Regions from separate parts of the Mesorhizobium sp. Root695 genome, predicted to be linked through region 1. Evidence: predicted binding sites of a transcription regulator. Region 1 holds the regulator's gene; each other region holds the start of a gene.

The links. The regulator LexA, encoded in region 1, represses DNA repair genes until DNA is damaged. The targets are predictions, from matches to a motif close to TGTTCNNNNTGTGTTCNG.
Region 2: the regulator LexA is predicted to act here: its motif matches at 3,726-3,743, upstream of ASD99_RS24985 (ImuA family protein).
Region 3: the regulator LexA is predicted to act here: its motif matches at 2,313-2,330, upstream of ASD99_RS10855 (ImuA family protein).

What each region holds. Positions count from the first base shown of each region.
Region 1 is NZ_LMHO01000025.1:2,867-8,209, forward strand. It holds gene gltX (glutamate--tRNA ligase) at 1-302, opposite strand, end outside; gene ASD99_RS22560 (ComEC/Rec2 family competence protein) at 405-2,867, shown strand; gene lexA (transcriptional repressor LexA) at 2,861-3,598, opposite strand; gene kynU (kynureninase) at 4,045-5,292, opposite strand.
Region 2 is NZ_LMHO01000034.1:301,599-306,941, reverse strand. It holds gene ASD99_RS24995 (error-prone DNA polymerase) at 1-1,251, opposite strand, end outside; gene ASD99_RS24990 (DUF6504 family protein) at 1,248-2,726, opposite strand; gene ASD99_RS24985 (ImuA family protein) at 2,668-3,702, opposite strand; gene ASD99_RS24980 (metallopeptidase family protein) at 3,885-4,307, shown strand; gene ASD99_RS24975 (DUF1737 domain-containing protein) at 4,329-4,535, opposite strand; gene ASD99_RS24970 (HpcH/HpaI aldolase/citrate lyase family protein) at 4,571-5,343, opposite strand, start outside.
Region 3 is NZ_LMHO01000009.1:74,574-79,916, forward strand. It holds gene ASD99_RS10845 (error-prone DNA polymerase) at 1-86, opposite strand, end outside; gene ASD99_RS10850 (DUF6504 family protein) at 83-1,606, opposite strand; gene ASD99_RS10855 (ImuA family protein) at 1,518-2,282, opposite strand; gene ASD99_RS10860 (hypothetical protein) at 2,460-2,750, shown strand; gene ASD99_RS32050 (hypothetical protein) at 3,543-3,710, opposite strand; gene ASD99_RS10865 (Ku protein) at 3,935-4,759, shown strand; gene ASD99_RS10870 (helix-turn-helix transcriptional regulator) at 4,794-5,099, shown strand; partial or broken gene ASD99_RS10875 (hypothetical protein) at 5,127-5,343, opposite strand, start outside.

The sequences.
Region 1 (5,343 bases):
TAGCAATAATAGGCCTTGCCCATGCGCACCAGTTCCTCGGCCACCTCGCGGTGGCGCGGCGCACGCTCGAACTGCGACACCGGCTCGCCGTCCCAGCTGAGGCCGAGCCAGGAAAGTCCGTCGAGAATGGCAGCGGTGGCGGCTTCGTTGGAGCGTTCGCGGTCGGTGTCCTCGATGCGCAGCAGCATCGTGCCGCCGGTGTGCTTTGCATACAGCCAGTTGAACAGCGCCGTGCGCGCCCCGCCTATGTGCAGGTAGCCGGTGGGCGAGGGGGCAAAACGGGTGACGACCTTGTCGGACATGGAACTCTCGGAAACCATCTGAAGCGGGGTGTTGTCGCGCGGACTTTCGCGCGCCCGGCGTTCATGTAGCATAGGGTGTCGAGGGCGCAAGGGGCAGACCCGATGGCTGGACGAAGCCGGGGCTCGGATCAGGGCGAGGACGCCGCTATTGGCGTCAGCGAACGGTCCCTCTTTGCGCCTCTGCCAGCCCCGCTGCCGCCGCCGTCGCCCCTTGTGCCGGCTCCCGGCAAAGCGCCCGTACAAGCGGATGTCGCCGCCTCTATTCCAGTTGCCGAAACCGACAGGGTCGTGCGCGTGCGCCGGCGAATCGGCCGGATTTCACTGCGTCGCCTGCGCCACAGCGTAGCCACTGCGGCTGGCCTGGAACTCGACCGAGGCATCGCTTTCCTGCTGGTGCCGGTCTGTCTGGCAGTCGGAGCGATCGGCTACTTTTCGCTGGCGGCGGAGCCTGACTTTGCCAAGCCCGTCGCGGTCGTCGCCCTTGCCGCCCTATGTGCGGGGGTCTCGCGTTCCTGGCCAAAGACCCATCTGTGCTTCATGGCGGCACTTTTGTGCGCGCTGGGTCTGCTCGCTGCAAAGGTCGAGACATGGCGGGCAGGCACACAGATGCTGGGTTCGGAAATCTCGACGCAGGTGACCGGCCGGGTTGTCTCGCTCGACCGGATGGAGACCGGTCGCGTCCGGCTGACCATCGACGTGACGTCGACCGCAAGGCCGAAATTGCGCTATGCGCCCGAGCGGGTGCGGCTTTCGGCACGAAAGATCCCGGCAGACACAACCGCCGGGTCCCTGATCACGGGATATGCCAAGCTGTTGCCGCCGACGGGTCCGGTGCGGCCGGACAGCTACGACTTCTCCTTCGACAGTTATTTCGCAGGCATCGGCGGCAGCGGGTTCTTTCTCGGCAATCCAAAGCTTGTCGTCACTGATGACGGCGACATGCCGCTGTCGGCCCGCCTTTCCTCTCGCGTGGAAAATGCCCGTGAAGCGATTGCCGATCATATCAGGGCCAGCGTCGGTGGCGCCGAAGGCGAGATCGCCGCTGCGCTGATCGTCGGGGTGCGCGCCGGCATTCCCGATGAAATCAATGAAGCGATGCGGCGTACCGGCATCTACCACATTATCTCCATCTCCGGGCTGCACATGGCGCTGGTCGCCGGCACCATCATGGGTTTGCTGCGCGGTGCCTTCGCCCTGTTCCCGGACTTTTCCGCGCGCCGTCCGGTCAAGAAATATGCCGCCGCCGCGGCATTGCTTTCGATCGCCGCCTATCTCATCATCTCAGGCGTCGTGGTTGCCGCCGAGCGCAGCTTCATCATGCTGGCAGTGATGCTGATTGCCGTGCTGTTCGATCGGGCAGCACTCACCATGCGCAATCTGGCGATCTCGGCGATCGCCGTCATCGTGGTGTCGCCGCATGAAGTGGTCGGCCCAAGTTTTCAGATGTCGTTCGCGGCGACTGCCGCGCTGGTCGGCGCCTATGCCGGCTGGTCGGATCATCGCGCGGGGAAAACCAGACCGCCTCCGCCAAAGCGATCCTTACCTGGCTTCCTGACGCGAAAGTTCCTGCTGGCGGCGGGTGGCCTTGCCATGACCTCGATCATCGCCGGCAGCGCCACTGCGCTGTTTGCCATCTGGCATTTTCAGCGCGTGTCGCCGCTCAGCCTGTTTGCCAATCTGGCCATCATGCCGATTGTCTCGGTCGTTATGCTGCTTGCCGTGATCAGCGCACTGACGATGCCCTTTGGCGCCGATGGACCTTTTTTGTATCTGATGGGCGAGGGCCTGACGGCGATGGTCACCATATCGGCGTGGATCTCCGAGCGTTCGCCTGTCGATGGGGTCGGATTGATTTCGCAGCAGTCTGTCCTGCTGGTGGCGATTGCCCTGGTCATCGCGACGATGGCGACGACACGGCTGCGGCTCGCGGCTCTTCCCTTTGCGCTTGCCGGCCTGCTGACCGTCTCGGATGCGCGCACGCCCGACGTGCTGATCTCGGAGGACGCCCGACTGGTTGCGTTGCCGATCGGCGGCGGCGAGCTCGCCGTCAGCCGCGCACGGCCGAACGAATTCACCGTCGACAACTGGAAACGCGCACTGACATCCGAAACCATCGTCGTGCCGGAGGTGTTCGACAAGGGCGATGGGCAATTCGAGATCGCGGATGCCCCGGAACTGCCGCCGGGATCGCCGTTCTATTGCACCTCGGGCGTCTGTCTGGCCAGGCACACGTCCGGTGCGATCATTGCCTATGTCGAAGACCGAAAAGACACCTGGAAAGCCTGCGGCTTTGCCGAGCTGATCGTTGTCAATGACGCCACGGCCTATGACGCCTGTCACAATCCGCTGGTTCTCGTCATCACCAAGCGACAACTGGCTCGCAAAGGCAGCGCTGCCATCTTCTTCGATCGCCAGTCGGCGACCACGCCGGCAACCGTCAGCTTCGCGGTGGACAGGCCTTACCGGCCCTGGCATGTACAACGCAAATTCTCACGCGAGGCGAGGGGACTGCCGCCCTTCAAGGGACCAGAGAAGCCAGTGGTTAAACCGCAGCCACCTCAGTAGCGGCGGATCAGGCCGACGAGCTTGCCTTGCACCTTGACCCTGTCCGGGCCGAAAATACGGGTTTCATAGGCTGGATTGGCGGCTTCGAGAGCAATCGAGGCGCCCTTGCGGCGGAACCGCTTCAGCGTCGCTTCCTCTTCATCCACCAGCGCCACGATGATTTCGCCGGGGCTCGCCGTATTGGCATTGCGGATTATGACGGTATCGCCGTCGAAGATGCCGGCATCGATCATCGAGTCGCCCTTGACCTCAAGGGCATAGTGCTCGCCGCCCATGATCATGTCCGGCGGCACAGAAATCGAATGCGTCTGATGCTGGATGGCATCGATCGGCACACCTGCCGCGATGCGGCCCATCACCGGGATCGAAATGGCGGAGACCACGTCGTCGTCATTGCCGGCCGAAGACATCCGCGAAGGCGCCGGCTTGAGCTGCCGGCCAAGGCCGCCTTGACCAAGACTGCCCTGGATAATGCTTGGCGAGAACTTTTTTGCCGCGTTGAGGCCGGGCGCGATCGAATCCGGCAGCCGCAACACTTCCAGCGCGCGTGCCCGGTTGGGCAGCCGCCGAATGAAGCCGCGCTCCTCTAGAGCTGTGATTAGCCGGTGAATCCCGGATTTGGAGGCAAGATTGAGCGCCTCCTTCATCTCGTCGAAGGATGGCGGAATGCCGCTTTCCTTCAGGCGTTCATGGATGAACATCAGCAGTTCGTGTTGCTTGCGCGTCAGCATGGCGGCCCCCAAGGTACCGGAAATCAGAATCAGAAAAACAAACCCAGAACAAACACTATCTGTTCCAGTTGTGTTCCGCAACTGTTTAAAGTTTAATGAATTTGTTAAGATGGCGGAAATTTTTCGGTGTTGGAAAACGGGCCTCGTTGACGACTGTCTGCCGTCACGTTGCGCTTTCTGGCATTGAAATTGTTATGGTTAATGGCCTGTGGTCCATGCCGAGCTCAGTGTTGGCATGAGCTGTCGATAGGCCCCTCGAATGTGGGTATTTCAGCTTTTCGGGCGTTCGTTCGCAGTGAACGAAACGAAGCCAAAATGCCAACCTTGGTTAATTATCGCGGCTGGCGCTGGCCCCCAGCAATGAACGCATTTGCGAGCTGGAAATTCGTCCCTCGGTCATATGACTTGGGGAGAGCCGGCGACGACAGATCGTCGAAAGGGCTGCGTCAGGTGACAGCCTCCTTGACGGCGAAACGCTGGTCCTTCCATGCACCCGTGCGCAGAATGTCTTCCAGCACCTCGACCGCCAGCCACACATCCTTGTAGCCGACATAGAGCGGTGTGAAGCCGAAACGGATGGTCGATGGCGCGCGGAAATCACCGATCACCCCACGCTCGATCAGCGCCCGCATGATTTGATAGCCGTGATCGTTATGGAACGACACTTGGCTGCCGCGCTTGGTCGCGTCGCGGGTGCTCTCCAGCGTGAGACCATAGGCGCCGCACTTCTCTTCGACGAGCTGGATGAACAGTTCGGTCAGCGCGACGCTCTTCTTTCGCAATGCCGCCATGTCGACGTCGTTCCAGATGGCAAGCGCGCCTTTGAGCGCCCGCATCGACAGGACCGGCTGCGTGCCGCACAGAAAGCGGCGGATGCCGGTGCCGGCAACATAACCCTGTTCGAAGGCAAAGGGCCGCGCATGCCCCCACCAGCCACTGAGCGGCTGGCTGATATCGCCGTGGTGGCGCTTTGCGGCATAGATGAAGGCAGGCGCGCCCGGACCGCCGTTGAGGTACTTGTAGGTGCAGCCGATGGCGAAATCGGCATTTGCATGGTCGAGTTCGACCGGCAGAGCGCCCGCGGTGTGGCAGAGATCCCAGACGATCAGCGCTCCGGCCGCATGAGCCTTGCGCGTCAGCGCCGCCATGTCGCGCAGTTCACCCGATTTGTAATTGACGTGGTTGACCACCACCACCGCGACGCTTTCGTCGATCAGCTCTTCGATGGTTGGCGCGTCGACGCCAGCGAGGCGCAGCACGACGCCATCCCGGGTCGAGGCCACGCCTTCGGCGATGTACAGGTCGGTGGGAAAACTATCACCCTCGGCGACGATGGCCAACCGGCCGGGCCGCATCTCCAGCGCCGCATGCAGCACCTTGTAGATGTTGGCCGACGTCGTGTCGCAGACGACGGTCTGGCCGGCCGCGGCTCCGATCAGGCGTCCGATCTGGTCGCCGAGTTCGATCGGCATGTCGAACCATCCGGCTGTGTTCCAGGCTCGGATGAGATCCTGGGCCCATTCCTGGGTCGCCGCCTGCTGCAGCTCGCCAAGAGCGGCATGCGACGCTGCCCCCAGTGAATTGCCGTCGAGATAGATCACCCCCTCTGGCAAAATGAAACGATCGCGCATGGCACGCAGCGGATCCGTGGCATCCATCGCTTCGATTGCAGCCAGATCAGGAATTCCACCCATGGTCAGTCAGTCCTCTGTTGTTCGCGAAGGGTTTTCCGCCACAGACGCGTC
Region 2 (5,343 bases), on a different contig from region 1:
GCTGATCACAGCGGCGGCAAGTGCGGTCCGTTTGCCGCTGTATTTCTTGTAGATGTACTGCATGACGATTTCGCGCTTTTCATGCTCGAAATCGACATCGATATCTGGCGGTTCGTTCCTCTCCTCGGAAATGAAGCGCTCGAAAAGTGTGTCGATCCTGTCCGGCCCGACTTCGGTGATGCCGATGCAGAAGCAGACGATCGAGTTGGCGGCCGAACCCCGGCCCTGGCAGAGAATGTCCTGGCTGCGAGCGAACTTCACGATGTCGTGGACGGTCAGGAAATACCGGGCGTAGTTGAGGCGTTCGATCAGAGCGAGCTCTTCCTCGATGCGCTTGATCACGGAAGCCGGCACACCCGCCGGATAACGGTCTGCCGCTCCCTCCAGCGCCAGCCGTTCCAGTTCGGCCTGCGGCCCGAGGCCCGATTCCGTCGGCTCGTCGGGGTAATTGTACTGGAGGTCGCTCAGCGAAAAAGTCAGTTCTTCCGCAAACCGCAAGGTCTCGGCCATCGCCTGCGGATGCCGGCGGAACAGGCGGGCCATTTCCATCGGCGGCTTCAGATGGCGTTCAGCATTGGCCGCCAGTTGCAGCCCGACCTCGGCGACGGGCGTGTTGAGGCGGATCGCGGTCAGCACGTCCTGTAGCGGGCGCCGTTCGGCCGTGTGGTAGAGGACATCGTTGGTCGCCATCAGCGGAATGCCGGCGCTATCGGCCATCGCCGCTGCCTGCTCGATCCGGAAACGGTCATTTCCGGCATAGTCAGGCGAAACGCCAAGCCGCAGGCTTTTGCCGAAGCGGCCCTTGAGCTCACCAAGCAGGGTAAGACTATCTTGCGCTCCCGCCGACAGATCGGGCAGCACCGCCAGGGACATCAGATCCCCCCATTCGAGGAGGTCGCTGCGCTGGAGAAGGGTGGCGCCCTTTTCGTTCTCGTCGCGCAGATTGGCCTGGGTGAGCATGCGGCAGAGATGCCCCCAGCCCTTGCGGTCTTGGGGGTAGGCGAGAATGTCCGGCGTGCCGTCACCAAAAACCAGCCGACAGCCGGGATGATAGGAGAGTTTTTCGACCTTGGCCTGCTGCCAGGCGCGCACCACGCCGGCCACTGTGTTGCGGTCGGCAAGTCCGATCGCGGAGAAGCCGAGAAGCTTGGCCGCGACCACCAGCTCCTCCGGTTTGGAGGCGCCGCGCAGGAAGGAGAAATTCGACTGGATGCCGAACTCGGCATAGGGGATGACGGTCAGCGCGTTCATGCGAAGACCCCATGCAGGAACCAGCGCGGCGGCACTTGCGAGCCGCCGCCGTAAAGGCCTTGCCGGTAGAGCCAGTAGCGGCGGCCATCGGCATCCTCGATGCGGAAATAGTCGCGCGTCGATGCCGCCTCGTCGCTTGGCACTTCCCGCCACCATTCGGCGGCGATGCGTTCCGGCCCCTCGGCCCGGGTGACGCGGTAGAGCGCGCGCCGCCAGCGGAAGTTCAGCGGCGGTCCCTCCGGCATCTCAGTGGCCGGCACGTCGATGGGCTCGGGCGAGCGGAACAGCCGGATCGGCCGTTCCGGCGGGAAGATGGTTTTTGGCGCCTGCAGCCTGTCCGGCTTCTTCGGCGGCGTGGTCCGGCGCGGCGCTTCGGTGAAGGGGATCGTGACGACGGCACACTCCGGCAGATGGCTTTCGACCTCGACCGGTTGCAGAACCGCACCCTCGCCGAGCCTGGCGCGGATGCGGTCGGCGAACAGCGCGATATCGGCGCCGTCGTCGATCACCTCGCCGGCAAGGTCGGCCTGCTGCATGTCGAAAGCGGCCGCCGTTAGCACCGAGAGCCGCACCAGATCGAAGCCATAGCCGACATCGATATCCTGTTCGAGCGCGGCCAGCCGTTCATGGAACAAGCGCTGGATCAGCCGGGGTTCGCGCATCGGCCGCGAGGTGCCGATGGCGATGCGGCTGACGGCGCCGTCGACGCGAAAGAGCAGCAGCGCCAGCGTCCTGGCGCCCTCGCCGCGGCGCTCGAGATCGGTCTTCAAGGTCGCCGCCAGCATGCCCACCAGCCGTTCGATGTCCTCGGTCAAGGTGACGGGTTCGGCCAGATGACGTTCGACCGAAAGCGGCGCGACGGGCAGGCGTGGCGACACCGCTTCGTCGAGGCGGCCAAGCGCCTGGTCGAGGCGCAGGAGCAGCAAGGCGCCGAAGCGGCGGGCAAGCGGCGCGCGCGGTGCCGCCATGACGGCGCCCGCCGTGCGCAGGCCGACGCTTTCCAGGCTGGCGCGGGTCGCCGGCTCGATGCGCAGTGCGGCCAGCGGCAGGGGGGCAAGCAGCGCCTCTTCCTCGCCGCAAGGCACGATGCGGTCGCCGGCAAACCGTGCCGCCGCCCAGGCAGCACCCGGTGTCGCGGCAAGCCCCGCGCGGACATCGAAGCCCTGGTGGAAGAAACGCGACAGGATGTCGTCCAGCATGGCGCGTTCGCCGCCGAACAGATGGGTGCAGCCGGTGACGTCGAGAAACAGGCCGTCCGCCCCGTCCAGCGCCACCAGCGGGGTGTAGCGGTCGCACCAGTCGGCAAGGCCTTCGAGCAGGCGGCGGTCGGCTTCCGGATCGGCCTCGACGACGTCGATCGACGGATGCATGGCGCGCGCATCGGCGATGCCCATGTCGCGCTTCAGGTGCAGTGCTTCAGCCCGCTCGTCGAGGGCCGAGATGCGCTGCGCGTTGCGGTCGCGATGGCTGATCACGAGCGGTGGGTGAGATGGCGGCAGGTGATCCGACGGCCGGGAACGCCAGGACCGCCCCAGGCGCTGCCGCAGGATCCTTTCCACGGCCAGATAGGGAAACCACAGGGACAGAATTCTTTGCCCGTTGTCTTTCCTCCCCCCCTCTTTGCCCGCTTGCTCTTTCGTCGAATGCGCGTTCATCGGGGTTCCACTCCAGTGTGAATTGTCCAGGCAGGGCCGTGCGGCTCTTGCCGATGGTGAGGGTGAAGGCCGGGCGGCCGATCGAGCCGGCGAGCGGCCCGGCGATGGTGTCGCGCGGCGCTGCCGGCGCCGAGGCGACGATGAGGCGGACGGGCGCCGCCGTCGGTTCGGGCTCGGCCGCCTGCCGCAGCAGGAACACCGGCCGGCCGGCACCTTGCGCCCTTGCATGCAGCCGGCGTGTCGCGGTCAGGTCCAGCCGCTGCGGATGGCCGCGGATTTCCAGGATGACCGCGGCAAGCGCCGTCATCCGGGCCGCCTCCTCGGCGACCCACAGCGCATCGACAAGTCGGGGCGCCTCGGAAAACAGCAATTGCTCCGGCCCGATGCCGAAGGAGGCGTGAAGCCCCCGGGCATAGGGAAAACCGGCCTCGCGGAAAATCTCCGTGGTGCCGATCCACAGCACCGGCAACCCCGGCGCCTGCTTGAGGATCAGGCTTGTCAGCGACAGGGCGAAACCGGCGACGGCCCCGGCATCGCGGGTTTGCGTGCCATGGATTTCGCTCAAGGCGGCCTTCGGCAGACCGCCACTCAGGGCGGCATCGAGACGCTCGACGCCGATGGGCAGGAAAGCATCCGGCAACCCCGCGGCAATGCCGCGCCGGACGATTGTGAGATCGGTGTTGACGTCAGCATCGGAGGTCGCGGCAGCCAAGCGCTCGGGCAGCGTTCCCTCGATTTTCGCGATCTGGCGGCGCAGGGCAAAAACAGTCTCCCGCGCCACGGCGGTCATCGCCATGACGGTCAGCTTCCATTCACAATTGTTCCTGTTATGTTCTTATAGATTCCAGAGGGACCCGGAAGAGTCAAGCGGAGTCATGGGGAATTTATTCCTCTCCGCAAGGATGGCGTAGGCGCATCAGCCCGTTTGTTTGCCGATTCCGGTGCGAAAGCCTATATGCCGGGATTAAAGGACAAAGCATGGCTCGCATCTACAAGACCCGCACCTGGCACGACGAACTCTCGCCCTCGATGGACGAAATGGAGTTCCTGGCGCTGGAGGCGTACGCCCATCTGCCGGAGGATTTTCGCAAGCTGACCGGCGAGATCGTCATCCAGATCGCCGAATTCCCGACCGACGAGATCATGGACGATCTGTCGCTGGAAACGCCCTTCGACCTGCTCGGCCTGTTCGAGGGGCGCGGCATCGCCGAGCGCTGGAACCCGCAGACCGGCGAAGGCCCGAACCGCATCACGCTCTACCGCCGCGCCATCCTCGACTACTGGTCCGAGAACGAAGAGACGCTGGGCGACATCGTCACCCACGTGCTGATCCACGAGATCGGCCACCATTTCGGCCTGTCGGACGATGATATGGAGAAGATCGAAGAGGCAGCGGAATAGCGGGGTGCTTCAGCGAAAAGCCTACCAGTCGCTGAGCTTGGTGTCCGGCCCGTATTCCTGACCGTCGATATCCTTCACGACGGCCTGGCCGCAGCGCATGGCCTTGGCTTTCTTGTCGTAGGCATAGGTCGGCGAGCCGAACAGGTGCCAGCCCTTGTTCAGCGCCGCCGTCACCTTGTGGCAAAAGCTGGCATCGTCCGGGCCGGTCAGAAAGCGGTAGAGTTTCATGTCTCAAGTCCTGTCGTGAATAACCTTAGCCGATATCATGCCCCGATGGCGGCGGCCTTCGCCAGCAGTTTTTCGGCCTGCGCCAGGTGCAACCGTTCGACCATCTTGCCGTTCAGCGCGATCACGCCCTTGCCGGCGTTCTCGGTGAGCGCGAAGGCATCTCTCACCTGCCGCGCATCGGCCACTGCCTCAGTGGATGGCGCAAAGGCGTGGTTCGCGGCTTCGATCTGGGCCGGGTGGATGAGGCTCTTGCCGTCGAACCCCATGGCGGCCGCCTCGGTGCATTCATGGGCGAAGGCGTCGAGGTCGCGAAAATCGTTGGAGACGCCGTCGAGCATGTCGATGCCGCCGGCGCGCGCGGCCAGCACCATCTGCATCAGCCATGGCACGAGGTAGCGCCGGTCAGGCGTCGCCAGCACGCCGGTCTCCTTGACGAGATCATTCGTTCCGGCAACGAAACAAGCCAAACGTGAGGCCGGGTCGCGGCCCAATTCGGCGATGGCGCCGATGTTGAGCAGCGCCTTGGGCGTCTCGATCATCGCCCACAGTTTCACGCTGTCGGGAGCAAAATTGTCGTCGAGCACATCGCCGGCCTCGAGCAGGTCGCGCGGCGTGTCGACCTTGGGCAACAGGATGCCGTCGGGTTCGCAGCCTGCGGCGGCCAGCAGGTCGTCGGCACCCCATTCGCTGGCCAGCGCATTGATGCGCACCACCATCTCGCAGCGACGGCCGTCACGGTTGGCGAAAATGCCGGCCAGTTTTTTGCGCGCGGCGATCTTGTCGGCTGGAGCGACGGCGTCCTCCAGGT
Region 3 (5,343 bases), on a different contig from region 1:
TGCGCAAACAATTCCTCGCAGGAACTGGCGCCGCGCAGGAACGAAAAATGCGAGGTGCATTGCAGTTCGATGTAGGACGCGGTCATCCGAAGATGCCGTGCAAGAACCAGCGATGCGAGCCGGTCGCGACATCCTCGCCGTCGCCGGCGCGATAGATCCAGAACCGTTCGCCGGCGTCGTCCTCGACCTGGAAATAGTCGCGCACGGCGGCAAGCTCGGCGTCACGCTTCCACCACTCGCCAAAAACCCGCTCGGGGCCATCGGCGCGCGTGACCCGCCGCCGGATGCCTCTCCAGGTAAAGCTGGCCGGCGGATGATCGGGCAACAGCGCTATCGCCTCGATCAACTCCGGCACGGCAAACAAACGCGCCGGACGCGGCCAATGGTCAGGCCAAGCGTCGCCGGTTTCAACCGACGCGGGTGCCACGCGCCGAACAGACCGTTCGGGCACGTCGCTGGCGACCGGGGCAAACCTGTAGAGCTTTTCCTCGCCGACACGATTGCCGAGTATGTCGATCAGATCTGAGATGTCGGCGTCCTGTTGCTCGATGAGCGATGAAATGGTCTGTCTGGGCGTCAGCGGTTCAGCCAGCGGCGCCGACAGGCGCATCAATTCGATGCCGAAGCCCGGATCGACCGTTTCGATCTTGTCGCACAACAAGCGCGTCAGTCGCTTTACATCGCGAACCGGCAAGGCCGTGCCGACGCGAATGGCCTCGACGCGGTTGTCGACGCGGTAGAGCAGCAGGTCAAGCCGCCGCGCGCCGAGGCCCTTGGCCTCCAGCTCGAGACAAAGCGCTTGAACAAGCTTGCCGACATAGCGCGCGATTGTCTCGGCCGCACCGATGGGTTCGCCAAAGGCACGCTTGACCTCGATCACATCAGCCGGCCGGACCGGCTCTATCGGTTCGGCAAGGCGCCCCGTCGCCTGGTCAAGGCGGCGACCCAGTTCCGGTCCGAAGCGCAGGGTCAGCGGCGCGCGCGGCTGCTTCAAAAGCTCGCCTACCCTGTCGAAGCCCAAGACACGCAGACCGTTGACCATTGCATCGGGCAAGCGCAGCGCCGGGATAGGGAGCGAAAGGATTGCATCATAGGTAGCGTTCACGGCAACCACGCTGACGGTCTGCCTGACGTATCGCGCAACGGCGTGTGCGGCACCCCAGCTGTCCGCAACTGCTGCCCGCGCCAAGATGCCGGCCTGGCTGAGACGCTTGACCATATCGATCAGCATCAACTTCTCGCCGCCGTGAAGATGATCGGCGCCCGTGGTGTCCATGACCAATCCGTCCGAAGGATCTGTCGCGACGATCGGCGCGTACCGCCGCAATGCCCATAGCGCCAGCCGCTCCAATGCCTCCGCGTCGGCATCGGGTTCGGCATCCATGACCGCCAGCCCCTGGACCAGTGCCTGCGCCTTCGTTGCAGGCATTCCGACGCGCAAGCCGGCTTCCAATGCGGCGCGATCGACCGCGGTCACCAGGCGACGATTGCCGTGCCGCCCCACTGTCACCAACGGCTTATCCGATGGCGGCGAGACGTCGCCCAATTTCCTTCTGAGCCGGTCGGTCGACCAGCTTGGAAGGAAGAGCGAGACGACCCTTGGCATCACAAGCCTCCACTTCGATATCGAGCGTTTCCCCTCCACGGGATCTGATCAATTCAAGTTGCCATCGTGCCCGGCCAACGCCCGGCACGGGGAGCGGACGCGATGGCAGGGCAGAAACCCGCCAGCGGGTGACAGACGCCGTCGGTTGCCCGAAATCGGCTGCTTCGGTCTGGCGGCGCCAGCGGCGGATAGCGATGCCCATTGCACCAGAGCCTTCCGATGCGAGTTGCAGGCGTCGCGAAGCCGTCATCGACAGACGGGCAACCTCGGCGACCACAGCCCCTAGTCCGACGTGCCGCAGGCCTTCCTCGAAGCAGGCGAGCAGGGATTTGTCGTCACCGGCCTCGACATAGATCACCCGATCAGGGTGAAGTCCGACCTGTGCGATTGCCGGCGCAAACAGATCCTGGCGCGTCACACACCACAGCACCTTGCCTTGCGTCCTGGCCGCAATGCCTGCAGCAAAAAGCGATGCAGCAGCGCCATCGATTGCACCATTGCCGCCACCGGCCACCTCATGAAGAGCGCCAAGCGCCACCCCGCCCCCAGGCAGATGGCTGTCAATGGAAGCGACACCGAAGGGAAGCACCGCTCGTTCGCGCGTGCTTCCTCCTTCGAGACGCGCAATGCGATCTCGGAGATCGGAAATGGCAGCAGTCGGCGTCGATGCACTCATCTGTCCTCTGAACGCGAAATGCTGATGGCATGTTCCTCATTTGTTCTCTTCCTGACAAAGAGTCAATGGGACGTGAGGTCGGCGGGAAGGATCGGATATCGGTCTTCGAGCTTCCCCGTACGTCGTTCTCGGGAACCCAATTTGTGCACGGACATTGCTTGGTGACAGGAGATGTTCATGCCGAAGTTCCGCTTTGAGACCACAGAGTTCGACCAGACCACAACATTCGAGGAAGAGTTGGCGAGTCCCGATTTGGCTAGCCCGCGAGCAATCGAAAAGGCCCACGCGGCGCTTGTTGCGGGTGCTCCCACCGGTCTCGACCAATCCGGATCGGTCACAAGGGTCTACGACGAAGCCGGCTATCTGGTCGCCACAGTCAACTTTTCAGACGTGGTGCTCGACAGCTCCCAGCAGCAGCCAATCAGCGATCAGCCGACAGAGGAGCCCGGTGTTATGCGGTCGGGCTGACTGCGCTGGCCTTCCAACTTTGAACCAACCGTCACACCGAGTTCGATTTCCAGAGAGTGTCCAATGCCCATTATCACCGGAATCGCTTTTACCTTGCTGATTTTGTTCGTTGTCCTGTTCATGACGCACGCCGCGCGTGACTTGCAGAGCTCCCCGGCGTTCTATCGCTTGAGGCGCCGGCTGCGTTACTAGGTCGTGGAAACGAAGTTCAGAGATTCGATGTAGACTCAAAGGTCGCGGTTCTGCGGGCCGCTGGACGGGTCGAAGACCCCTTCTCGATGTAAACCCTCGGTCGGCCCTCTAAGGAAAGACGGCGTATAAGCCGCAGTTCTGCGCGCGTCCGCAACAGCGGACAATTGTCGCGCGCGGGACGGAGGAAATTCGCCCCCGCCGCGGGCGGTGAACGGGACAGCCGTAGGAGCGTCAGCATAGCGCCGGCCGCAGGACGGGACGCGGGACCGACTGTCCCCGTCTGCGGCGGTCCGCATGAAGCATCGGCCAATGAGTGAAGTCGCCTTGGATGGCCCACGCCGGCAATGGTGTATTTCTCGATCACCTCGTTGCCATCGACGTCGCTCCAGACCTGCCGCGTTTGTCCATCGACGGTCTCTTTTCGAGCAGGGCTTGCCCCCAACGCGGTGAACGCCCTGCCATTGGGCGACAAGGGCGTCAGCATTCGCCGGCGCCACCGTATGGTCGGCCGTGCCCTGCTAGTCAAAATCTTCGGCCAGCTTCCGTGATGTGGCGACGCCTGCGCGAGGCGACTGGAGATTGCAGCGATGCCAGAAACACTTAGGCGGGTGCAATTTCTTCCGGCTGCGCGGGCCGTTTCATCGGCCTTCGCGCCAAATTTCGAGACGTCCGCGGCCTGCTTTTCCGGCGGGTTGAGCGGTGGCGACATTGGACCGGAGCAACGTCGTTCACGCGGATTCCCTTATCTGTCAGATTGCCAGATAGCACCCTGGCGAAGGCATGGATTCCGCTCTTCGTCGTGTCAGTACCTTGGAGCCGTCGAAGCCGGTTGCCGAACCGCTGTTGACGATCGCTGGCGCCGCGACACGGTCGATCCCGCCATCTTGGCTTTCAAGCTTCTTGCTGGATCCAGTCGACTCCGCCGAACCCGCGGCGGAGGGAACGATTTGAAAGAAAACTCGTTTGCACTGACCGGAAACAGGATGAACGACATGGCTGCGCCACGTGCTGTCTGGAAGGGCTTTTTGAAGGTTGGATCGGTGACTTGCGGGGTGAAGATTGTCGGCGCCACCAGCGAGGCATCCAAGATCCACTTCAAAATTTTGAACCGCAAGGACGGTCTTCCTGTCAAAAGCGTCTATGCCGACGAGAAGACAGGAAAGACCGTCGACGCAGAAGACCAGGTCAAGGGGTTCGAGGTCGAGAAGGATGAATTCCTTCAGATCGAGCCCGCGGATATCAAGGCGCTTAAGCTCACCTCGGATCACACGCTCGAAGTAGGCGAGTTTGTCGCGATCAGCGAGATCGACACCCGCTATCTCGAGAAGCCCTACTACCTCATTCCCGCCGACGGCGCGGCCGTCGAAGCCTACGGTGTGATCCGCGACGCGATGAAGAACAAGGGCGTCGCAGCACGGTCGTGCATCGTGCTCTATCAGCGCGGCCGGGAAGTTGTGATCCAACCCTATGGCAAGGGCATGGTGATGACCGAGCTGCGAAACCACAACGAGATGGTCGCCGAGGACAGTGTTTTTGAGGGCTTGACCAAGGCGAAGTACGATCCCGAGTTGCTGGAAATCGCCGGCATGCTCATCGACAAGAAGGTGACCACTTTCGATCCCTCGAAATTCGAGGACACCTACGAAGATGCGCTGATTGCCATGATTGACGCGAAGCGCAAGGGCAAGGCGCCACCGAAGGCGGCTCCTAAGCCGAAAGAGAACGTTATCAACCTGGCTGAGGTGCTTAAGAAGAGCCTCAAGCAGGAGGGGCTAGCGACACCCAAAAAGAGCGAGCCGAAGCGCAAGAGCGCGTAGGCCAACGAGCACCGTGTCGATCGAGGAGAAGTTTGTGACCCAATTGACTGTCGAGCAATGCCGGGCGGCGCGTGCTCTGCTGGATTGGTCACAAGCCAGGCTTAGCGCCAAAGCGCAGGTCAGCGAGGGGACGGTTCGGGACTTCGAGAAAGGGAAGCGCATTCCGGCCGCCGGCATGATTGTCGCGATGCGATCGGCGCTCGAACTGGCGGGGGTTGCCTTTCTAAGTGATGGCGAGACGATCCATGGCGGCCCTGGCGTTCGGCTCAAGAACACAACGGTATCGCGCAGGCCTATCCAAGATGGCGAAGCGGGAATTATTCAGAACAGCGAGATGTAAGCCGTCACCGAAATCGAGCCATCGTGGTTACCGCTGATCGTTATACGGCTCTTTCGTTTGTCCAACCATCTTTTTTCCGAGAACGGTGGAATGTCGGATTCGCCTTGGGCATTGTTTGCGATCTGCAGAAGCCGGATCGGGAAGCAGATGGCGTCGCGATTGGCCGGCGACATATCTTCATAAGTCCGCTCGTCGCCCGTCACATTGGCCTCGGCCTTTCGCAGCGCAATATCGATGTCGTCTA